4 regions of the Erwinia sp. GW821-FHT03D09 genome follow, and region 1 is predicted to be linked to each of the others. Evidence: predicted binding sites of a transcription regulator. Region 1 holds the regulator's gene; each other region holds the start of a gene.
The links. Region 1 encodes PurR, which represses purine synthesis genes. Its sites were predicted from a motif close to CANGCAAACGTTTGCNTG; they were not measured.
Positions count from the first base shown of each region.

Region 2: a site for PurR is predicted at 896-913, ahead of purT (formate-dependent phosphoribosylglycinamide formyltransferase). Genes of this name have one in related genera too.
Region 3: a site for PurR is predicted at 1,292-1,309, ahead of tusA (sulfurtransferase TusA). Genes of this name have one in related genera too.
Region 4: a site for PurR is predicted at 3,597-3,614, ahead of AC07U6_RS08675 (NCS2 family permease). Genes of this name have one in related genera too.

Region 1 covers NZ_JBWKUK010000001.1:99,195-105,104, reverse strand. The annotation lists gene rnt (ribonuclease T) at 1-235, shown strand, start outside; gene AC07U6_RS00550 (Grx4 family monothiol glutaredoxin) at 318-656, opposite strand; gene AC07U6_RS00545 (C40 family peptidase) at 1,022-1,885, shown strand; gene cydH (cytochrome bd-I oxidase subunit CydH) at 1,950-2,039, opposite strand; gene purR (HTH-type transcriptional repressor PurR) at 2,334-3,359, shown strand; gene punR (DNA-binding transcriptional activator PunR) at 3,370-4,284, opposite strand; gene punC (purine nucleoside transporter PunC) at 4,396-5,589, shown strand.
Region 2 covers NZ_JBWKUK010000004.1:75,631-81,540, reverse strand. The annotation lists gene AC07U6_RS04935 (sugar phosphate isomerase/epimerase family protein) at 1-502, shown strand, start outside; gene AC07U6_RS04930 (YebG family protein) at 519-815, opposite strand; gene purT (formate-dependent phosphoribosylglycinamide formyltransferase) at 955-2,133, shown strand; gene AC07U6_RS04920 (bifunctional 4-hydroxy-2-oxoglutarate aldolase/2-dehydro-3-deoxy-phosphogluconate aldolase) at 2,452-3,090, opposite strand; gene zwf (glucose-6-phosphate dehydrogenase) at 3,311-4,786, opposite strand; gene AC07U6_RS04910 (MurR/RpiR family transcriptional regulator) at 5,174-5,910, shown strand, end outside.
Region 3 covers NZ_JBWKUK010000002.1:163,573-169,482, reverse strand. The annotation lists gene AC07U6_RS02500 (zinc/cadmium/mercury/lead-transporting ATPase) at 1-870, shown strand, start outside; gene tusA (sulfurtransferase TusA) at 972-1,217, opposite strand; gene AC07U6_RS02490 (7-cyano-7-deazaguanine/7-aminomethyl-7-deazaguanine transporter) at 1,452-2,117, shown strand; gene AC07U6_RS02485 (DcrB family lipoprotein) at 2,220-2,780, shown strand; gene iolE (myo-inosose-2 dehydratase) at 2,870-3,766, opposite strand; gene AC07U6_RS02475 (sugar phosphate isomerase/epimerase family protein) at 3,811-4,695, opposite strand; gene iolG (bifunctional inositol 2-dehydrogenase/D-chiro-inositol 1-dehydrogenase) at 4,780-5,790, opposite strand; gene iolD (3D-(3,5/4)-trihydroxycyclohexane-1,2-dione acylhydrolase (decyclizing)) at 5,888-5,910, opposite strand, start outside.
Region 4 covers NZ_JBWKUK010000007.1:109,777-115,686, forward strand. The annotation lists gene AC07U6_RS08640 (transposase) at 1-157, opposite strand, end outside; gene AC07U6_RS08645 (YjcB family protein) at 433-693, opposite strand; partial or broken gene AC07U6_RS08650 (poly-beta-1,6 N-acetyl-D-glucosamine synthase) at 770-1,003, shown strand; gene AC07U6_RS08655 (diguanylate cyclase) at 1,046-1,579, shown strand; gene soxS (superoxide response transcriptional regulator SoxS) at 1,590-2,012, opposite strand; gene soxR (redox-sensitive transcriptional activator SoxR) at 2,158-2,625, shown strand; gene AC07U6_RS08670 (glutathione S-transferase family protein) at 2,667-3,329, shown strand; gene AC07U6_RS08675 (NCS2 family permease) at 3,672-5,021, shown strand; gene AC07U6_RS08680 (Na+/H+ antiporter) at 5,219-5,910, shown strand, end outside.

The DNA of each region.
Region 1 (5,910 bases):
GCGTAATCCCTTCCATCCGTTTGTCACCTTCGATACCGCTGCACTCAGCGGGCTGGTGGTTGGGCAAACCGTGCTGGCCAAAGCCTGTATCGCGGCCGGAATCACCTTTGACAGTAGTCAGGCGCACTCTGCGCTGTACGACACCACGCAAACGGCAGATTTATTCTGTGAGCTGGTCAACCGCTGGAAACGTCTGGGCGGCTGGCCGCTTGCGGTGCCGGAAGCAGAGTCCTGAACCGTATTGACTTTGCGGCGTGCATTAACTACCGCGCAGACAAAAAAAACCCTGCGATGCAGGGTTTTTTATTGCCAGCGGCTTATTCAGCAGCTGGTGCAGGGTATTTCTGCGCAGTCTCTTTGATCAGCTGCTGCAGTTCACCGCGCTGGAACATTTCGATAATGATATCGCAGCCACCGACCAGCTCGCCGTCAACCCACAGCTGTGGGAAGGTAGGCCAGTTAGCGTAGGCCGGCATTTCTGCACGAATATCCGGGTTCTGCAGGATATCAACGTAGGCAAAACGTTCACCACAGGCGGAAAGAGCCTGTACGGCCTGTGCGGAGAAACCACAGCTTGGCAGCTTTGGAGAACCTTTCATATACAGCAGGATTGGGTTTTCTGCGATCTGACGCTGAATTTTTTCAACAGTACTCATAAATGACTTCCTCAGTACGATACTTCGTGTTTAGTTATTGTAGCGATTCTGCTCCGCCGTTGAAAACGACATTTTACGCAGCGCTGATGAACAGAACGCAACAAAATGCAAAATTATGAAAACAAAATAACATTTTCCTATCATCGTTGCAGCGTTTCTCGATGTTAGATTACTTTTTTTTGTTGAGTTAAACAGCTGATTACGCTTAATAATTCATCATTTACTTAATCTGTCTTATTGAAACAAAAAACACCTTACCTTTTGTTAAGAAGTTAGATTAGAATTGCCCTAACCCCTGCAAATTGCAGAATTCTTTTTCGATTGCCATGCGGTCATTACACTGAGTTTAACTGTTAATGGGAACGTTGCGTTTAATCATCACGCTTAGCATGCTGGCCCTTGCCCAGCTGTTCTTTAATATGGCGCATGCATCGCCTCATGCTCCCGTTAACGCTAACCAACATAAAGTTGACCACAACTCTGCGCGTAAAGATGAACGCCGCAAGCGTCGCCCGGTGAAAGCTGCCGCCACGAAGAAAGTCAAAGAACCTCTCATTAAAAAAAACAAAGCGCCAGCGCTTAAGAAAAACAAAGTTTCTGCTACCCAGAAGGCAAAACTGAAGAAGAGCCAGGAAGCCACCGCTTCACGCGAAGTGAAAACCACCCGCATCGGCAAGATGGAGAAAAAGCGCTATGGTCGCGAGCGTCTCGCCTCTTTGCAGACGAAAAAAGGTAAGAAAGGCACGCTGCGCGCTATCGAGAATGGTGAAGTTGAGTCCCCTGAATCGCCGTTGAAGTTGAGCAAGGCACACCGCGCACGCTATCAGAAAGCGCGTGAAACAGCGATGAACAAGCTGATGGGCCAGTTAGGTAAACCCTACCAGTGGGGCGGCGCCTCACCCTCGACCGGTTTCGACTGTAGCGGCCTGGTGTGGTACGCCTATAAAGACCTGGTGAAGTTTAAGATCCCGCGCACGGCGAATGAGATGTATCACCTGCGTGATGCTGCACCAATCAAACGCGACAAGCTGGAAAAAGGCGATTTGGTGTTCTTCCGCATCAGCGGACGCGGTACTGCCGATCACGTTGGCGTTTATCTTGGCGGTGGGAAATTCATTCAGTCACCGAGAACCGGCAAAGATATTCAGGTAAGCACGCTGGGCGATGATTACTGGCAGGAGCATTACATTGGTGCACGCCGAATGATGACGCCGAAAACGATTCGCTGATTGCGCAACGCGGACCGTCAGGACTCATTGCTAATCGGGAGGAGCCATGCTCCTCCCGATTTTCTTAGTACAGAATAGCCGTGAAGCTAAATGCAATAATCATCAGTAGCGCACCCACCGTGGTCAGCAGTGAGAATTTCAGATCGGTACTCATCGTCTCTCCTTAATAACCCTGTAAAATGTATGCACAAAGATTTTCTCACAGTTCCCCGTAAAAATCTCGTTTTCTCTGCGCAGCCTTGTTAGAATTCCTCTTTTCCGTTGCGCAACAGCAGCGGAAACGGTTTTTGCCAGCTCTGCAGTCACTCTACGGACGATTTTTTCCCCTTTCCGACCCGTTGCGGCAACATCTAAACCACTTTGGTCTGGCGGGAAAAGGCCGCACCCAGGCAAACGTTTAACCAACCTGTTATCAAATAGTTACGATAACACCAGGAGCATAAGTTTAATGGCAACAATTAAGGATGTGGCAAAGCGAGCCGGGGTTTCAACAACCACGGTTTCCCACGTAATTAATAAAACGCGCTTTGTAGCCGAAGAGACTCGTGAAGCCGTGTGGGCAGCAATTAAGGAATTGCACTATTCCCCCAGCGCCGTGGCACGTAGTCTGAAGGTTAACCACACCAAAACCATCGGCCTGCTGGCAACATCCAGCGAAGCGCCCTATTTTGCCGAAATTATTGAAGCCGTGGAAAACCGCTGCTTTGCCAAAGGCTATACCCTGATCCTTGGGAATGCGCACAACGACCTGCACAAACAGCAGGCTTACCTGTCGATGATGGCGCAGAAGCGCGTGGACGGGCTGCTGGTAATGTGCTCTGAGTATCCGGATTCATTAATCTCGATGCTGGAAGACCACCGCAATATCCCGATGGTGGTGATGGACTGGGGCGAATCGCGCGGTGATTTCACCGATACAGTACTGGATAACGCCTTTGAAGGCGGCTATCTGGCCGGGCGTTATCTTATTGAGCGTGGTCACCGTGATATCGGTGCCATTCCTGGACAGCTGGAGCGCAACACCGGCGGCGGACGCCATGCCGGATTCCTCAAAGCGCTGAACGAAGCCGGGATTACCCTGCGCGAAGAGTGGCTGGTCCAGGGCGACTTTGAACCTGAATCCGGTTATCGCGCCATGCAGCAGATTCTGGGGCAGAAACAGCGCCCTACTGCCATCTTCTGCGGCGGCGACGTGATGGCTATGGGCGCAATTTGTGCCGCAGATGAGATGGGCCTGCGCGTTCCGCAGGATATTTCGGTGATCGGTTATGATAACGTGCGCAACGCCCGCTATTTCACACCGGCGCTGACCACGGTGCATCAGCCGAAAGAAAGGCTGGGAGAAACCGCGTTTGATATGCTGTTCGATCGCATCACCAGCAAGCGTGAAGAACCGCAGACCATTGAAGTTCATCCGTCCCTGATTGAACGGCGCTCCGTTGCCGACGGCCCGTTCCGCGACTATCGCCGCTAATCCCGTTCGCTCAGGCGGACGGTTCACTCAGCCATTCAGCATTAAGCGTATCGCTGTCGCCGACGTAATCGAGCAGCCAGTTCAGCGCCGGTGACGCACTTTGTTCCGACCAGCTCAGGCAACATGGGCTGATCGGGAACGGGTTTGCCAGCGTCAGTTCCGCAACGCCCCCTTCTGCGATCCACCCCCGGGCAAAGTGCCCCGGGATCATGCCGACGCACAGTCCGGCCCGCAGACAGTCAATCGCGCTGTCCCAGTCAGGAACCACCAGCCGACGCTGATTATCCAGCGTCCAGGTATTACGCTTTGGCAGCGATCGCGACGTGTCCTCCAGCGTCAGCGATGGCCATTCGCGCAGCAGATCGTCGCTGAGCGGGCTTGTCTGGTGCAACAGGGGATGCCCCGCCTTTACCACACAGCGCCAGTTAAGGCTACCCATATCGCGGAAGGCGAAGCGTCCGCCGACCGGCACAGCCTGGGTGGCACCAATCGCCACATCAACGCGGCCATCCGCCAGCGCATCCCACACGCCGTTAAACACCTCAGGGAAGATATGCAGTTCCATATCGGGGAAATGACGGTAGAAATCGACGATAAGCTGGCGGGTACGCTGCGGTCTGACAATGCGGTCAACGGCGATATTAATCTGACCTCGCCAGCCGTTAGCCACCTGCTGACAGCGGCGACGCGTGGCAAGCATTTTTTTGATAACAAAACGCCCTTCCTCGCTAAATACTCGCCCGGCCTCGGTCAACACCACATCGCGATGGCGTCGTTCAAACAGGCTGACGGCCAGCCACTGCTCTAGCTGGCGTACGGTATAGCTTACCGCAGAAGGCACGCGGTGAAGCTCAGCCGCTGCGGCAGTAAAGCTGCCAGTTCTGGCAACGGCTTCAATCACTTCCAGAGAATGTTCTGACCACATCACTTTGCCTGCAAATTTTTTCAATGGAACTGACGAATATTAGCGTTTCACAAGCGTAAGTGCATCCCTTTACACTCCCTGCGATAAAAAACTGCCCTGTACGAGTAAACTATGCCTTCAAAATTCTTTATCGTTTATCTGGCTATGCTGAGCATGCTGGGTTTCCTTGCTACCGATATGTACCTGCCCGCTTTTGGTGAGATGCAGCAGGATCTTGCCACCGGTTCTGGCGTTATCAGCGCCAGCCTGAGCATCTTCCTTGCCGGCTTCGCCTGCGCACAGCTGATTTGGGGAACACTGTCCGACCGCCTTGGCCGCAAGCCCGTGCTGCTGGTGGGGCTGGGGATGTTCGCTATCGGCTGTGCTGCCATGATGTGGGTGCATTCCGCTCCGTGGCTGCTGTTTTTCCGTTTCCTGCAGGCTGTGGGTGTGTGTGCCGCAGCCGTAAGCTGGCAGGCCCTGGTTGTCGATCGCTACAGCGCCGAGCAGGCAAAACGCGTATTCGCCACCATTATGCCGCTGGTTGCGCTTTCACCGGCGCTGGCACCGCTGCTGGGTGCCTGGCTACTTGAACATTTTTCCTGGCGAGCGATCTTTGTCGCGCTGCTGCTGATTAGCGTAATATTGCTGATCCCCACGCTGCGCCTTTCTGGCCGTAAATCCGCTGAGAAAGCGGCACCCAATGGTCCGGCCCCTGGTTTCCTGACGCTGCTGAAGTCCCCGGTATACAGCGGTAACGTGCTGGTGTTCGCCGCCTGCTCCGCCAGCTTCTTTGCCTGGCTGACCGGTTCACCGTTTATCCTCGGCAATCTGGGTCTGTCTCCTGCCGATATCGGCCTGAGCTATGTGCCGCAGACCATCGCCTTTCTGATTGGTGGCTTTGGCTGCCGTGCACTGCTTAATCGTTTCTCCGGCGGGCAGCTGCTGCCGTGGATGCTGCTGTGCTTTAGCCTGGGGGTTATCGTGCTATTTATTGCCGCACAGCAGCAGGCGCCATCTTTGTACAGTCTGCTCACGCCGTTCTGCGTCATGTCGATGGCCAGTGGCGCAATTTATCCGGTGGTGGTGTCCAGCGCCCTGCTGCCGTTCCCGCAGGCAACGGGGAAAGCCGCCGCATTACAAAATATGCTGCAGCTCGGTCTGTGCTTTATCGCCAGTCTGGCTGTTTCAACCTGGATTGAATCACCGCTAGAAACCACCGTGCGTGTCATGTTACTGACCATTTTACTTGTTACGATAGGTTTCCTGATTCAGCGTAAAGCGGCTAAAAAATTAGCGCTTCAAACGATGGAAAACCCGTTGTGATATGTTGTAAAATTACTTAGTTAGCACGCTAACAATAATGCATTGAATATTGCCTGACGGGAGGATATACTCGTCAGGCATTATAAAATAACAAGTTACCAACATTTAAATCCGAAGATCGCTTTGGCGGTGTTCGGCATTTTTTACTGACTAGGCTGTCATACTGTTATGTTACGTCTGTTTCAGCCTCTGCCGGTTATAATACAATCCTCTGTTAACGTCGGATATCAGACTGCGGCTCTGCCGTGAGTTTTCTCATAAATCTGTAGAAATTGACTATTCTTTTCTCAGGTTTTAATCACACAGGGTGATGGAGAAGCT
Region 2 (5,910 bases), on a different contig from region 1:
CGATAGGCGCTGCCAAGCTGAGAGGATAGAGGAAGATCTGCGCTGGCTGGCAGATCGGGCACAGCAACGAGGGCTGAGCATTGCCTATGAAGCGATGGCCTGGAGCTGCATAATAAACAATACCGTAGATGCATGGCAACTGATTAAAAAAATAGATGCCCCCAACCTCGGGCTGGTCGTGGATGCTTTCCATATTTTTGTTCGCCAGCGCAGTGTTAATGACCTGGCAGGCATACCGGTGGAAAAGATTTTCCTGGTGCAGCTTTCCGATCTGGCGCAACTGCCAGTAAAGGGAAAACTGGTGGAAACAGCTCGCCACCACCGCCTGTTACCCGGAGAAGGCAATTTCCCTTTAGCTACCCTGTTGCAGCATCTGCATCAGATTGACTATCGCGGGCCGTTGGGGCTTGAGGTATTCAATGACGATCTTCATCAGGCAGATCCTGTGAAAACCGCGCGCAGGGCAATGCATGCACTTAGCCAACTGCTGGCATCGCAGTGATGCCTGCCCTCGGGAATCACACCGCGCGCAGTTTACCCTCAGCTTCGGCCGTTTCATCTTCTGATGCAGCCGCCTCTTCCGGCATCTTACCGGTGCGCAGAATGTGCTGCAGCGCATCTTTGTTTTCGGCAAGATACAAGCCCAGTGCTTCACCCTGCTGCTCATCAAGCGCAAGCGGACTGGTGGTCAGCCATTCAGAAAAAACTTCGGCCATATCGAGCATTTTGTCGTAGGCATCGGCTTCTTTTTTGCTGGCAAACGTCATCTTTTCCTCACCTTTTCTGACGACTACGTATTGAATTTCAACAGCCATAATTTTCTTCTCGCTATACTGTGTTTATATACAGCCTATCACTGAAGCGGATTTGACTCAAGTTTAGCGTTCAGGATGAATACGCAAACGTTTTCGTTTATACTGCGCGCGTTTTTTTCCATTCAATCAGGTAGAGATTATGACGACTCTTGGAACCGCACTGCGCCCACAGGCGACCCGCGTAATGCTGTTAGGATCAGGTGAACTGGGCAAGGAAGTGGCGCTGGAATGTCAGCGTCTTGGCGTGGAAGTGATCGCAGTCGATCGCTATGCCGATGCCCCTGCCATGCACGTTGCCCACCGCAGTCATGTGATCAATATGCTTGACGGTGCCGCACTGGCCGAACTGATCGCTCGGGAAAAACCGGACTTCGTCGTGCCCGAAATCGAAGCCATCGCCACCGACATGCTGGTTGAACTGGAAAAACAGGGCCAGCATGTAGTACCTACCGCACGCGCGGCGAAATTGACCATGAACCGTGAAGGCATCCGCCGCCTCGCCGCTGAAGAGCTGTCGTTACCTACTTCAAGCTACCGCTTCGCCGACAGCCGTGAAGCATTCTTTGCCGCCGCCGATGAAATTGGCTTCCCGTGCATCGTTAAGCCAGTCATGAGTTCTTCCGGTAAAGGTCAGAGTTTTATCCGCGAAGCTCCACAGCTGGAAGCGGCCTGGGAATATGCCCAACAGGGCGGCCGCGCCGGTGCGGGCCGGGTGATTGTTGAAGGCGTGGTGAAATTCGATTTTGAAATCACCCTGCTGACTATCAGCGCCGTTGACGGCGTTCATTTCTGCGCCCCGATCGGTCACCGCCAGGAAGATGGCGACTACCGCGAATCCTGGCAGCCGCAGCAGATGAGCGATCTGGCACTGCAGCGCGCGCAGGATATCGCTCGTAAAGTCGTTGAAGCCCTCGGCGGACGCGGTCTGTTTGGCGTGGAACTGTTTGTGTGCGGTGATGAGGTGGTGTTCAGCGAGGTTTCCCCTCGCCCACACGATACCGGTATGGTGACGCTGATTTCGCAGGATGTTTCCGAGTTTGCCCTGCATGTTCGCGCGTTCCTCGGCCTGCCGGTTGGGGGGATTCGTCAGTACGGACCGTCTGCATCTGCCGTTATTCTGCCTCAGCTGGACAGTGATAATGTTCAGTTCGGTAATTTGCAGGCGGCAGTCGGTGCCGGTTTGCAGGTTCGTCTGTTCGGTAAACCGGAGATCCGCGGTCAGCGCCGTCTTGGCGTGGCACTGGCGACCGGTGCGGATATTGATGACGCGGTGCAGCGTGCGGTTGCTGCGGCGGCTGGCGTGAAAGTTAGCGGGTGATTTAACGTTACCTGCGTGGGCTGGGACAGTAGTGTTAATGCTGGCTGGTGGTTCCCCCGTTCGGGCGGGTCCTCGCACCACCCTATGTGGGACGCAGGTCATCCGAGTTGCATAGAGGATGCGCCCCGGGCGCCACAGCCACAGCCACAGCCACAGCCACAGCCACAGCCACAGCCACAGCTACAGCTACAGCTACAGCCAGCCAAATAGCGCGTTTCCCCACATATAAAAAAGCCGCGATCCCAACGAGATAGCGGCCTCAAATTTATAACCTGATGCCAGGCAAACAACGTGTTTACCGTAGCCCACTGCCTTGCATCAGCGTGCGCCAGCCACCGCTTCCTGCGCCAGACGGGTAATACGATCGTAATCGCCCGCTTCCAGCGCATCGGCAGGCACCAGCCATGAGCCGCCAATACACAGCACGCTCTTCAGCGCCAGATAGTCACGGTAGTTTGCCGGGGAAATGCCTCCGGTCGGGCAGAAACGCACCTGCGGGAATGGCCCACCAATGGCCTGCAATGCCTTCACGCCGCCGTTAGCTTCAGCCGGGAAAAATTTAAACTCACGCAGGCCGTAGTCCAGCCCGGTCATCAGTTCTGATACGGTGCTAATACCCGGAATCAGCGGTACCGGACCGTCTACCGCGGCGCGCAGCAGCGGTTCGGTCAGACCCGGGCTGATAACGAACTGCGCGCCGGCATCGGTGACTTCCTTCAGCTGCTGTGCATTCAGCACCGTACCCGCACCAACGATCGCCTCCGGCACTTCTCGCACCATCGCTTTCAGTGCATCCAGAGCACACGGGGTACGCAGCGTCACTTCCAGAACGCGCACGCCACCGGCAACCAGCGCTTTAGCCATGGGTACCGCGTGTTCCAGCTTACTAACGACAATCACCGGAACAACCGGGCCGGTGGTCAGGATCTGTTCTGCGCTTGTTTTCCAGTTACTCATCAATAACCTTCTCCTGTCTGACCTGCCATCCCTGTCATGCAGAGCGCAGGCATAAATGACGCCGGGTGTCAGGAATTCTGTCTGTGGGCATTACCATACCGCAGAATCAGCGCCAGCGTCCAGGCTTGATTTTAATTTTTAAAATGGCGGTTCATTTTTATTGAATGCGAATTTTAAGTAAAAAAAAGCCCGCCGAAGCGGGCCTTATAGCAACAATCAATTATTCGATTTCATTCCAGGAACGGCCATCGCGCGTAATCATCGCTACGGAGGCAACCGGCCCCCACGTACCCGCCTGATACGGCTTAGGTGCATCTTTGTCGGCAGCCCAGGCTTCCATAATGGAGTCAACCCACTTCCAGGCTTCTTCCACTTCATCACGGCGCACAAACAGTGCCTGAATGCCGCGCATTGTCTCCAGCAGCAGGCGCTCATAGGCATCCGCCAGATGTGACTGGTTGAAGGTTTCAGAGAAGCTCAGATCCAGCTGGGTGGTTTGCAGATTGTGTTTATGATCCAGACCCGGAACCTTGTTCAGGATCTCGATTTCTACACCCTCGTCCGGCTGCAGACGGATAGTCAGCTTGTTCTGCGGCAGCTCAGGCCAGGTATCTTTGAACAGGTTCAGCGCCGGGTTTTTGAAATACACCACCACTTCAGAGCACTTGGTCGGCAGACGCTTACCGGTACGCAGGTAGAACGGAACACCGGCCCAACGCCAGTCATCAATATCCACACGGATTGAAACGAAGGTTTCAGTACTGCTCTGCTTGTTCGCGCCCTCTTCTTCCAGGTAGCCAGGCACTTTTTTGCCCTGAACGAAACCGGCGGTGTACTGACCACGTACGGTCTTCTCACGCACGTTGGTCTGATCGATGCGGCGCAGGGAGCGCAGCACTTTCACTTTCTCATCGCGGATACGGTCAGCGGACAGATCGGCCGGCGGTGACATGGCGATCATGGTCAGAACCTGCAGTAGGTGGTTCTGGATCATATCGCGCATCTGGCCCGCTTTATCGAAGTAGCCCCAACGGCCTTCGATACCCACTTCTTCCGACACGGTGATCTGCACGCTGTCGATGGTGCGGTTATCCCAGTTGGAAGCGAACAGGGAGTTGGCGAAGCGCAGCGCCAGCAGGTTAAGAACCGTTTCTTTACCCAGGTAGTGGTCGATGCGGAATACCTGGCTTTCTTCGAAGTATTCACCAACCTGGTCGTTGATCTCCTGGGAGGTCACCAGCGAGGTACCTAATGGTTTTTCCATGACCACGCGAGCAGGCTTGGCGTTAAGTTTCGCCTGGCCCAGCCCCTGACAGATTGCGCCGAAAGTGCTTGGCGGCATAGCGAAGTAGTTGATGGTCACACGTTTTTTCTGGTCAAGCATTTTGCCCAGACGCGGGAAATGGCTGCTGTCATTCACATCCAGGTTGCAGAAATCGAGTCGGCTGCTGAGTTTATCCCACAACGCTTCATCAATTTTTTCCTTCATGAAGGTTTCCAGCGCTTCACGCACGACTTTGGTATAGGCTGCTTTGTCCCATTCCGCACGGCCTACGCCGATAATGCGTGATTCTTCATGGATCTGGCCCGCTTTTTCTAACTGGTACAGAGAGGGCAACAGTTTCCGGCGCGCCAGGTCGCCCTTGGCGCCGAAAATCACCAGATCGCATGCCTGGGCTGTTTGTGTAACCGCCATTTCATTCTCCTCGTTGCAGGATTAGACTGTCCATGTAGGTTCCGTAGTTGGACAGATCTTATTGTAATTTTATTTCAACACACTGTACTTCGTTTGCCCGGCCCACGTAAACCAGGTGAGGTGACTCTGGCACAATGTATTCAATTCGATGGCTAAATAACTGGCAAAACCAGCCCGTCTGCGTCTAAGCTTTGCGTAATAAACCATCAGTTCTGATGTTGTTATTACCGTTCTGAAAACCTGACACAGCTCAAACTATGGTAAAAAATGTAAAGATTTATCTTTATGCTACTGCCGTCTTTACCGTAGCGCATTGTATATTCTCTACAAAATGACATCGATTTCTCCTTTGATTGAAATCGTCAGAATGTATGAGTGATTAGTCCTATGAATATGCTGGAAAAAATTCAATCCTGCCTGGAAAATTTGAGCAAATCCGAGCGCAAAGTTGCCGTCGTTATCCTTGATTCCCCTACCACCGCGATGCATTCCAGCATTGCTCTGCTGGCAAAAGCCGCAGGCGTCAGCGAACCTACCGTAAACCGCTTCTGCCATCGACTGAACACCAAAGGCTTCCCGGACTTTAAACTCCTGCTGGCGCAAAGCCTGGCCAACGGCACGCCGTATGTCAGCCGTAATGTTGAACAGGAAGATAGCGTAGAGTCCTATTCCGGTAAAATTTTCGAGTCGGCCATGGCCGGGCTGGATCGGGTGAAACAGAGTCTGGACACCAGCGCCGTCAATCGTGCCGTCGATTTACTGACTCAGTCAAAGAAAATCGCCTTTTTTGGTTTGGGTGCGTCGGCAGCCGTGGCACATGATGCGATGAATAAATTTTTTCGCTTCAATGTGCCAGTGATCTATTCCGATGATATTGTGATGCAGCGCATGAGCTGCATGAACAGCAATGAGGGAGATGTGATGGTGCTGATCTCCCATACCGGGCGCACCAAATCAATGGTTGAGCTGGCAAGACTGGCACGGGAGAATGACGCCACAGTGGTGGCGATTACCTCGCCTGACTCGCCGCTGGCGCGTGAAGCGACGCTGGCGCTGACCCTTGATGTACCGGAAGACACCGATATTTATATGCCGATGGTTTCACGCCTCGCGCAGCTAACGCT
Region 3 (5,910 bases), on a different contig from region 1:
GTTACCGCCATCAAGCCGTTTGCACAGCAGGATGAAGCGTGGCTGCTGGCAACGGCAGCGGCGATAGAACAGGGTTCCTCGCATCCGCTGGCGCAGGCCATTGTCGCTGCCGCCTTAGAGCGCAAGCTAACTTTACCTGCCGTCACGGAACAGCGGGCGCTTGTCGGTAGCGGTGTGGAAGCGGTAGTGAGCGATCGCTTACTGTCTATCAGCGCGCCGTCAAAAGTCGATGCAGAACGGCTGGCGCCACATCGTTCCGCCGTTGAAGCGCTGGAAAGCGCGGGCAATACGGTGGTGATCCTGCACGATGCGCAGCAGCTTTTGGGTCTGATCGCCCTGCGCGACACCCTGCGCGAAGACGCCAAAAGCACGTTGGCAGAACTGAAGGCAATGGGTATTCAGGGCGTGATGCTGACCGGCGATAACCCCCGGGCGGCAGCGGCAATCGCCGGTGAACTGGGCATAGACTATCGCGCCAGCCTGCTGCCGGAAGATAAGGTTGCAGCGGTCAGCGCGCTTAATCAGCAGCAGCCGGTGGCGATGGTTGGCGATGGCATCAACGATGCACCGGCGATGAAAGCAGCAACGATTGGTATCGCGATGGGCAGCGGTAGCGATGTGGCGCTTGAAGCGGCAGACGCCGCGCTGACGCATAACCGACTCGCCGGGCTGGCGGCGATGATTGGCCTGTCGCGTGCCACTCACGCCAATATTCGCCAGAACATCACCATTGCGCTGGGCCTGAAAGCCGTATTCCTGCTGACTACGCTGCTGGGGATCACCGGGCTGTGGCTGGCGGTGCTGGCGGATTCGGGTGCGACGGCATTAGTAACCGCTAACGCCCTGCGGCTGCTGCAGCGCAGATCGTAGCCGTAGCCGTAGCCGTAGCCGTAGCCAAATATTGTCGCAGAATTCAGGGCGCAAACTATTCGCCCCGAGCAGTTAAAGCAGGGGGAGCCGCAAAGGCTCCCTTAAACGCCTTTCTTCAGCAGATAGCGATACGGCAGTTCATCAGTATTCTGCGCCAGCAGCGTGTGCTCCATAAATCGGCAGAAACCGGGAATATCCCGCGTAGTCGCCGGATCGTCAGCAATAATCAGCAGCGTTTCACCCTCCTGCATATGACGCACGGTTTTGCGCACCATCATGACTGGCTCCGGGCAGCGCAGGCCCAGCGCATCAAGGGTTTTATCGGGGTTAGCGAAAAGATCGCTCATGGGATTCTCAACAATGATGATAACAAACGGCCGCTATTCTACCGCCGGACGACCGGAGTGCAACAGCCCTATCTGACGATAACGTTTGCGCTAAAATTAACCATTGCATTAGCAGCACAACCGGGTAATATGCCGCAAAATCGCGCAAGCGACCGATGTGCTGCCGTCAAAACGGTCGGTGCGTCTTAAATTAAACTGGGTTCCCTCACCCCATTGATCTTAAAAAGGCTCAATATGATCGCATTTACTTCGCGTCAGCGTACCCACGCGCTGATCTGGCTCTGCCTGTTTCATCTGCTGGTGATCACCTCCAGCAACTATCTGGTCCAGCTGCCGGTTTCCATTTTTGGTCTGCACACCACCTGGGGTGCGTTCAGCTTCCCGTTTATCTTCCTGGCTACCGATCTGACGGTGCGGATTTTCGGCGCCCCGCTGGCACGTCGTATTATCCTGGCGGTGATGATCCCGGCACTGTTTATCTCCTACCTGATTTCAGCGCTCTATTATCAGGGTGAATGGCAGGGTGTTGCCTCGCTGCAAGAGATGAATATCTTTGTGGCCCGTATCGCCTGCGCCAGCTTTATGGCCTACGCCCTGGGGCAAATCCTCGATATTTATGTCTTCAACCGCCTGCGGCAGAAAGCGGCCTGGTGGATGGCACCGGCTGCGGCAATGTTCCTTGGCAATATCAGCGATACGGCAGCCTTCTTCTTTATTGCTTTCTACCAGAGCACCGATCCGTTTATGGCTACCCACTGGGTGGAAATCGCCATGGTGGATTACTGCTTTAAAGTGATGATCTGCATGATTTTCTTCCTGCCGGCCTATGGCCTGCTGCTGAACGCCACGCTGAAACGATTAGCAGGAAAGTCCAATGGCCCGCAGGTTAATTTTGGGTAAGCTGGTTACACACAATGTCACGCAAGATAAGTTGCTTTTACGTTCTGAATGCTATTGTATAAGTGCCTGATATGTTGAGCGATGACTAACAAAGGGACCCTGATGCGTAACCTACTGAAATATGCCGGAGTAAGTTTACTGGTTGTTGGCCTGGCCGCCTGCGATGGCAAGGGTGACACCGCCGCTGCGGACAAAAATGCCAGCAGCCAGGCGAGTCAGAGCAGCCAGACTATTTCACTGATGGGCGGCAAACTGAGCTTCGCCCTGCCTGCCGGCATGAGCGACAAAAGCGGCAAATTGGGTACACAGGCCAATAATATGCACGTTTACGCCGATGAATCAGGCCAGAAAGCGATCATTGTCATTGAGGGCGACAGCAGCAACGATACGCTGGAAGGCCTGTCAAAACGCATGATCGAGCAGCAGCGTAGCCGCGCGCCTCAGCTACAGGTGGTGACCAATAAAGAAATTACCGTTAACGACCAGCAGCTTCAGCAGCTGGATACGGTGATCTCCGCCAACAATCAGACCGTCTGGTCTTCACTGGTGATGGGCAAAGTGGATGGCAAACTGCTGACTATGCAGATCTCCCTGCCGGGCGGCGATCAGCAGTCTGCGCAGACCGAAGCGGGAAATATCCTCAAAACGCTTCAGCTGAAGTAACACTGCGCCCACAAAAAAACCTCCCATCTTCGTCATCGGGCTTTAACAACAGCCCGTTTCAGAAGTGGGAGGTTTTTTACGTCAGGTGCTTACAGACCGGCCGTTTCGCGAATGTATTTACGTGCTTTTACCGCGTATTCAAACGGGTTAGCCAGCGCAGGGTCCTGCTCGGCTTCCACTACCATCCAGCCTTTGTAGCCGAAATCGTCGAGAATTTTGAACACCGGTTTGAAATCAATCACGCCGTCGCCCGGAACAGTAAAGGTGCCTTTCTTCACGCCGTCCAGAAATGACAGCTTCTGGCTTCTGACCTGATCGACGATCTCATCACGCACGTCTTTCAGGTGCACGTGGTTAATGCGCGGCAGATACCTGGTCAGAATCGCCAGCATCTTCTCCTGGCTGCCTTCTGAGTAGTAAGCATGGCCGGTATCAAATAGCAGATAAACGTCGTCGTTGGTTTCCGCCATAAAGCGATCCACTTCTTCCGTGGTCTGGATGCCGGTACCCATATGGTGATGCAGGCCGACGGTCATGCCCTTCTCAGCGGCCAGTTTCGCCAGCTCGTTGTAGCCTTCGGTGGTCAGACGCCACTGCTCGTCGGTAAATACCGGCTTCTCTTCCAGCACCGCTTTGGTGGTGCCCTGGATGCTCAGGCTCTGCTCGGAGCAGCCAATGACTTTCGCGCCCATCGCATGCAGGAAATCGCGATGGTTGATGAATTCGTCAATGGTCTTCGCTTTGTCACCGTTAGCAAAGAAGGTGCTGAACCAGGCGTTAACGATCTGAATGCCGCGGATATCCAGCATCGGCTTCAGAACAGCCGGATCGCGCGGGTATTTGCTGCCCACTTCACTTCCAACGAAGCCTGCGAGCGCCATTTCACTGACGATCTGCTGGAAGGTATTCTCTTTTCCCAGCTCCGGCATGTCATCGTTAGTCCAGCCAATCGGGGCAATAGCCAGTTTGACGTTATCTTTGTTCATGATCCTACCTCTGATGTTCACCGTGCGGCTATGGCCGCACGCTGTTATTTCCGCAGCAGTTCACGCTCGATCAGTTCGCGCGTAGCAACCGCTTCAACATTCATTTCTTCCGGATAGCCGAACAGCGCCGCAGCGATAATCGGATCGCCACCGATTTTGAAGGTTTGCTCAGCAAACTTCATGTCGCGCAGAGTCTGGAACAGCGTTGGGAAATCGACTTCACCTTTACCCACGGCAACGTGCTGGTGAATCGTGGCATCCACACCCGGTGGGTTCACGATATAGCGGCAGTGCTTAGTGTGGTTCATGGTGTCGGCAATCAGCACGTGAGACAGGTCAGCACCGGCGTACTCCAGCATTGGCTTCACATCGCCCTTTCCTTTGTCGTAGAAGAAAGTGTGCGGTGCGCTGTACAGGTACTTCACGTTCTCACTGCGGAACGATTTCACAATATCGGCCGTTTCATTGCTGTTTTCGCAGAAATCCCACGGGTGGGACTGGATTTCGATACGAATGCCCTCGCGCTCAACGATAGGCAGCAGCTCTTCCATCGAGCGATAGAACATCTCTTCACAGATTTCTGGCTCGTTCGGGTTACCGGAAAGTTCGGTATTAATCACCTGCACACCGGTTTCTACAGCGATCTCGATCATACGTTTCCAGTTGCGAACAGCAGCCTGGCGGCGTGCTTCGTCAGGACCGGACCAGCGATAAACCACGATGTAAGAGGAGATCTCTAACCCGGTTGCACGCAGCGCGTTTTTATACTCGGTGATAATTTCGCGACTGGCTTTAGGATGCTTATAGAACGGGTTGATCTGTGGATGCGGGGACTGCTCAATATATTTGTAGCCCCAGTCAGCCACCTGGTGAACCATTTTTGTGATGCCTAAATCTCGGATGACATCCACATCAAAGGCAATTTTCATCAGACTCTCCGTGATTAAATCAGTACGCTGTTCTACGGTATCCCCTGCACAGCGGCAGGGGAATGTGCGGCAGCAGCGCGGCGATTAGTTGTAGAACGCCGGGCGCTCCGGCAGCTCCACCGGCTCAATCGCACCGCTGTTCTGTGCCTTATGGCAGGCATCAGCGGCGACGGAAGCAGCATAACCGTCCCAGGCGGATGGCCCGGTCAGCTTGCCAGCGGTGGCATCATTAATAAACGCCTGCAACTCAACGTCATAGGCATCGATAAAGCGGTCTTTCCAGTCGGTCAGAATAGCGGTAGAAAGCTGTGCGTTCTTACGCATCTGCACGGCAGAAGGCTCTGGCAGCTTAGCAATACCTTCTTCACCAACGACTTCACACTGAATGTCGTAGCCGTAAGCGCAGTTAACGAAGATTTCAACGTCAATGCGGATACCTTTACGGGTTTCAAACAGCACGATCTGAGGATCTTTCAGTTTGGCATGGGTCTTGGAGGTTACGCGTGGGAAGACAACCTGTACAGATTTGTAGTCGTCTTCGGTCAGCCAGCGCAGCACATCCAGCTCGTGGATCAGCGTGTTAGTAATCGCCATATCGGTAGTGTAGTTCTCCGGTACGGTCGGGTTACGGTGCGCGCAGTGCAGCATCAGCGGCTCGCCGATTTCACCATCGGTAATCACTTTTTTCAGCGCGCGGTAGCCGGCATCGTAAGGGCGCATAAAGCCAACCTGCACCAGACGCTTGCCGAATTTAATCTCAGCATCCACCACGCGGCGGCAGCCTTCAGCGGTCATCGCCAGCGGTTTTTCACAGAACACAGGCTTACCGGCAGCGATTGCAGCCAGCGTGTACTCTTCGTGCGTTGGGTCCCATGAGGTTACCAGCACGGCATCCACGTTAGACGAGTTCACGACATCGTGGCCGTCTGCGTACACTTCAGCATTCAGACCCAGACGCGCAACGGCCGCTTTCGCGCCTTCCACGTTGATATCAGAGACGGCCACAACTTCTGCACCCTGCAGCACTTTGCTGCAACGACGGATATGTTCCTGACCGATGGCACCAGCACCAATAACACCTAACTTTAACGTCATGATCGATCCTTACTTGAGTAGGGGGTAAAAGCGGGCTAAGCAGCCCGCGCTTTAAAGCAAAAAAGAACAGCAAATACAGCAATAAAGAAATACGTTATTAATATTCACGCGCCTGATCGA
Region 4 (5,910 bases), on a different contig from region 1:
CATGTTCTGAATTTAATCCGGCGTATTTCTTTTTCCAACTGTAGAACGTTGCTTCAGAAATACCAGGGTTTTCACAAATCTGTTTAACCTTAATACCGTCTTCTGAATCTTTAATTGCTCTGCTGATTTGTTCTGCCGTATATCGTGACTTTCTCATAAATGCTATTACCTTTCTTAACTATAATATGGCGATAATAACTGGAGTTAATTCGTGCTGAGGTGGTTCAGCTATTTTATATCAGTATTTCACGATATGCGATTGGGAATATTCTTGTGGAATTAAAAATAAATTCTGAATTGGATCGTTGCGGTGAAAGTTATTTTAGAGCCAGCGGTAATTCCACGCTGTTTTAACAAAGCAGAAAAAGAGGGGAAAGAAGTTGGCCAGGAAGCAACGTTGCCCGATGAAGACGGCTTCATCGGGCCGGGAAATCAGGGCATTGGCCAGTCCGGCGGCGTCTGGCTCATGACGTTGATAAACACGTCTTTAGTGATATGCCGGAAGTTGTATAAATTTTCCATGCTCAGGCTAATACCCAACAGACCGGTGACAAACCAGCACGACATGCCAATACCGATGCCGGTGAAGACGAACGCCATGGCGTTGCGGCTGGCTTTACGGCACTGCACGTTGAACGTGCTGGCGATAAACATCATTACTGCGCTTAGCAGTTCCCATCTAGGCTTTTTCACTTTGCAGAAAGGCAGTGAATCAGCTAAGTGTGTGCTGTAGAAATCAGCTCCATTTATTACTGGAGTTTTGTTGTGTATCCGGGTTTACGATCTGTTCCCGCCGCAGTTCACCGGCCTGGTACTGGCGGTGACCTGTCTGCTTCAGTTTAGCGTCAGCCTGCTGATTGAACGCCGCTACGAGCCGCTTCTGGCCGGTTCTCTGTTCTGGGTAATTTGGTATCCGCTGGTCTACTGGATGTTCAGTCTGTTCACCACGCTGGTGGCGTTCCTCAACGTGATGCTGCGATCCAGAAAGCAGCGCGCTTGCTGGCATCAGCATCTGACGCATGAGAATGACACGCTTGCCCATCAGGTGCTGCACGACACGCTCACCGGCTTGCCCAACCGCACGGCGTTTAATCATCAGTTGGAGAAACGCTGGCTGGATCTTCGGGGGCGCGAGCGCATCGCCGTGCTGTTTATCGACGGTAACCGCTTCAAAGAGGTCAACGATCGGTTTGGCCGTGCGGCGGGCGACCGGGTACTGAGGGTTGTCGGCCAGCGGCTGCGCGAAGACGATCTGGTGGCGAGGCTGGGCGTTGGCGGTGACGAGTTTGCCATTCTGCTGACCTCGATCGATCGCGAAGAGCAGGCGGCACAGGTGGCTCGGGATATTACCGCCGAGATGCGGCTGCCAGTGGAGCTGGATGACGGCACGCGATTCCCTCAGACGCTGAGTATCGGCGTTGCTTTAGGCAAGCACCATCCGAGTACCGAGGTTCTGCTTGCCCAGGCTGACAGTGCGATGTATCAGATTAAACAGCGGGGCGGCGGCTGGTTTTTGTCCCCGTCGTTCCGGGAGCTGACCCCCGGGGTGCCACCGGAGAGAGAGGTGGCACCGTGCTGACCCGGGCGGGTCAGTTGCAGACGGTACAGACTTCGCTGCTGCTGCGGGCGAAACCGTTCATCGCAAAGTCGCTACAGTCGAAATTCCAGCTGCCGCGCTGTAGCGCCTGGCGACGCATGGTGTGGCGATAGGCGGTCGGCGTTTGCGAAAACTGACGGCGGAACACGCGGGAAAAAGTCTGCTGCGAGTCGTAGCCATACTGCATGGCGATATCAAACACCGGGCGCTGGGTTTTCCGCAGCTCTTCTGCCGCCAGCGTCAGGCGACGCTCGCGAATATAGCCTCCGAGCGTTTGCTTCGTCACGGTGCGGAACATCCGCTGCAGGTGCCATTTCGAATAGCCCGATTTGGCCGCCACTTCATCAATCGACAACGTTTTATCAAGATTGCTTTCGATCCAGTCGGTAAGGGTGCGGATGATGTCATCATGCATACATTTTTCTCCCTGGTTCTGCGTCAAATCTGGCCGTCATAACAACTGACGTATCAGAAACGGATGGGCACGATGGAACACACATCTCGCCCTTTCAATGGAGGCTGAGTATAATTCCTCAAGTTAACTTGAGGTAAAGAGCTAAATGAAAAAAAGCGGCAACTCCCCCAACAAGCGCGAACTGACCCCCGGCGATGTGGCACAGCGCTGCGGCGTCGCAGTTTCTGCGCTGCATTTCTATGAAAGCAAAGGGTTAATCAGTAGCCATCGCAACACGGGGAATCAGCGCCGCTATACGCGAGATGTGCTGCGCCGGGTGGCGATTATCAAAATTGCCCAGCGCATCGGCATTCCGCTGGCGACGATTGGCGACAATTTAATGCAGTTTCCACCGGGAAAGCGCATGTCACCAAGAGAGTGGGCGGTGCTGTCGCAGCAGTGGCGCGATGAGCTGGATCGCCGCATCGAAATGCTCACCCACCTGCGTGACGATCTTGACGGGTGCATCGGCTGCGGTTGCCTTTCGATGGAGGACTGCCCGCTGCGGAACCCGAACGACCGTCTGAGCGAGCAGGGGACCGGGGCGATCCTGCTGAATGTGAAAAGCAGCTGAGCCAAACCTATACTTCAGATTTGGCTTTGACAGGAGCGAGCATGATCACCGTACATCATCTGAACAACTCCCGTTCGCAGCGCGTACTGTGGCTGCTGGAAGAGCTGGACGTGCCTTATCAAATCAAACGCTATCAGCGTGAACCCAGCATGCTGGCCCCCGAGGCACTGAAAAAAATCCATCCGTTGGGCAAATCTCCGGTGATAACCGACGGCAATCGGGTGATTGCCGAGTCCGGCGCGATACTGGAATACCTTGAATCGCGCTATGACGACGAAGAAAGGCTGACTTTGATTGAGGAAGAGGAGCAGCTGCAATCCCGTTACTGGCTGCACTATGCCGAAGGATCGCTGATGCCGCTGCTGGTGATGAAGCTGATATTCAGCCGAATGGGCCAGGCGCCGGTGCCCCGGCTGCTCAGGCCGGTTGGCAGTGCGTTTGGCAAAGGGGTGCAGAAAGCGTACCTGGACAAGCAGCTGGCGGCCCATCAGCAGTTTATCGAGCAGCACCTGGCGCAGCGCGCGTGGTTTGCCGGCAGTCGTTTCAGCATTGCCGACGTGCAGATGAGTTTTCCGCTGCTGGCGCTGACTGCGCGCAGTGGCACGACTGACTGCCCCGCGATAAAAAGCTGGCTGGAAAAAATTCAGCATCGTGGCGCCTGGCAGCGTGCGCTGGAAAAGGGCGGCGAAATCACTCTCTCCTGATGGATCTTTTGCTGCTTTCACCTGTTCATAAGAAACCGCTATTTTTGCCGTCCTGCATATCCCGATACAGTTTCTCCCAATCCGGGATTCGCGTTGAATTACCGGGTTGCGGATTTTGGAATAAATAAAGATAACCGTGAACAGGTGTTGAAAACAGACCGTCAAACGCTGGATAATCGTTTACCTTTTAATTAAGCATCTAAATTACGTGGTTATAAACACGAAAAAAGGAAACCTTATTCTTTTTGTCGTGAATATTGCACCGAAGACGCAAACGTTTACGTCCATTTGCTTCAACGGTGCCACGCAGCAATAGTTCATAAGAAATTTCAGGGGATTACTATGTCTACTCCTTCTAAACCGGCCGGTGGTACGTTAGACACCTGGTTCAAAATATCCGCGCGCGGTAGCAGCGTGCGAACCGAAGTTCTGGCCGGTGTGACCACTTTTCTGGCCATGGTTTATTCTGTCATTGTGGTGCCGAGCATGCTGGGCAAAGCCGGTTTCTCACCGACGGCGGTATTTGTTGCCACCTGTCTGGTGGCCGGATTTGGTTCATTGCTGATGGGACTGTGGGCGAATTTGCCGATGGCTATCGGTTGCGCTATCTCCCTGACCGCGTTCACCGCGTTTAGTTTGGTGCTGGGCCAGCACATCAGCGTACCGGTGGCGCTGGGTGCGGTGTTCCTGATGGGTATCCTGTTTACCGTCATCTCCGCAACCGGGATTCGCGCCTGGATCTTGCGCAATTTACCGATGGGTGTGGCGCACGGTACCGGCGTAGGTATCGGTCTGTTCCTGCTGCTGATTGCCGCTGATGGCGTTGGTCTGGTCGTAAAAAACCCGGCTCCGGGCCTGCCGGTGGCGCTGGGTAACTTCGTCTCCTTCCCGGTGATGATGTCGCTGCTGGGGCTGGCGGTGATTTTTGGTCTGGAAAAACGCCGCGTCCCCGGCGGCATTCTGCTGACCATCATCGGTATCTCGGTGATTGGGCTAATCTTTGATCCTTCAGTGAAATACCAGGGCCTGTTTGCCATGCCAAGCTTGAGCGATGCCCAGGGTAACTCGCTGGTGTTCAGCCTGGATATTCTCGGCGCGTTGCAGCCTGCGGTGCTGCCAAGCGTGCTGGCGCTGGTGATGACGGCGGTATTTGATGCCACCGGTACCATTCGTGCCGTTGCCGGTCAGGCGAACCTGCTGGATAAAAACAATCAGATTATCGACGGCGGTAAAGCGCTGACCAGCGACTCGGTGAGCAGTATTTTCTCCGGCCTGGTGGGTGCAGCGCCTGCGGCGGTGTATATCGAGTCTGCGGCCGGGACGGCGGCGGGCGGTAAAACCGGCCTGACGGCAGTCGTGGTTGGCGTACTGTTCCTGCTGATCCTGTTCCTGTCGCCGCTGGCGTATCTGGTACCGGGCTATGCGACGGCGCCTGCGCTGATGTACGTTGGCCTGCTGATGCTGAGCAACGTATCGAAAATCGACTTCGATGATTTCGTTGATGCGATGTCCGGCCTGCTGGCCGCGGTATTTATCGTGCTGACCTGCAACATTGTGACCGGCATTATGATCGGTTTCGGTTCGCTGGTGATTGGCCGCATCGTGGCCGGTGAATGGCGCAAGCTGAATATCGGCACCGTGGTTATCGCGGTAATACTGGTTGCCTTCTATGTGGGCGGCTGGGCGATTTAAATCCTGTTCCGGGGCCGAAATCATCGGCCCCACCTTCAGATGCCACTGAATTTCCCCCCTCGGCGCACATCCTGTTTTTCATCAGTTTATTAATTTGCTTTACTATAACCAGTGTCTTACGGCGCTGCCGGATAGGGCTTTGTCCTTGCCTTGCAGGCGTTCACCTGCACACCACTGGAAGATAAATAAAGGAAAACATGGAAATCTTCTTTACCATCCTGATCCTGATGCTGGTCGTTTCGCTGTCGGGTGTCGCCGCGCGAATGATCCCATTCCAAATTCCCCTGCCGCTGGTTCAAATCGCCGTGGGTGCGCTGCTCGCCTGGCCGACATTTGGTCTGCATGTCGATTTCGATCCGGAGCTGTTCTTAGTGCTGTTTATCCCGCCGCTGCTGTTTGCCGACGGCTGGAAGACTCCTACCAGTGAGTTTTTGCACCACGGGCGCGAGATTATCGGCCTGGCGCTGGTGCTGGTACTGATTACCGTGGTGGGGATTGGCTACCTGATTTACTGGTTGGTTCCGGGCATCCCGCTGATCCCGGCGTTTGCCCTGGCGGCGGTGCTGTCACCGACCGATGCCGTGGCGCTGTCCGGCATCGTTGGGGAAGGGCGCATCCCGAAAAAGATTATGGCGATCCTGCAGGGCGAAGCGTTGATGAACGACGCATCGGGCCTGGTGTCGCTGAAGTTTGCCGTCGCCGTGGCGATGGGCACTATGGTGTTTACCGTGTCCGGCGCCTCGCTGGAATTCCTCAAGGTGGCGATCGGCGGCCTGCTGGCGGGTATTGCTATCTGCTGGCTGTACGGTAAATCCCTGCGCCTGTTCAGCCGCTGGAGCGGTGATGACCCGGCAACGCAGACCGTGCTGCTGCTGCTGCTGCCGTTTGC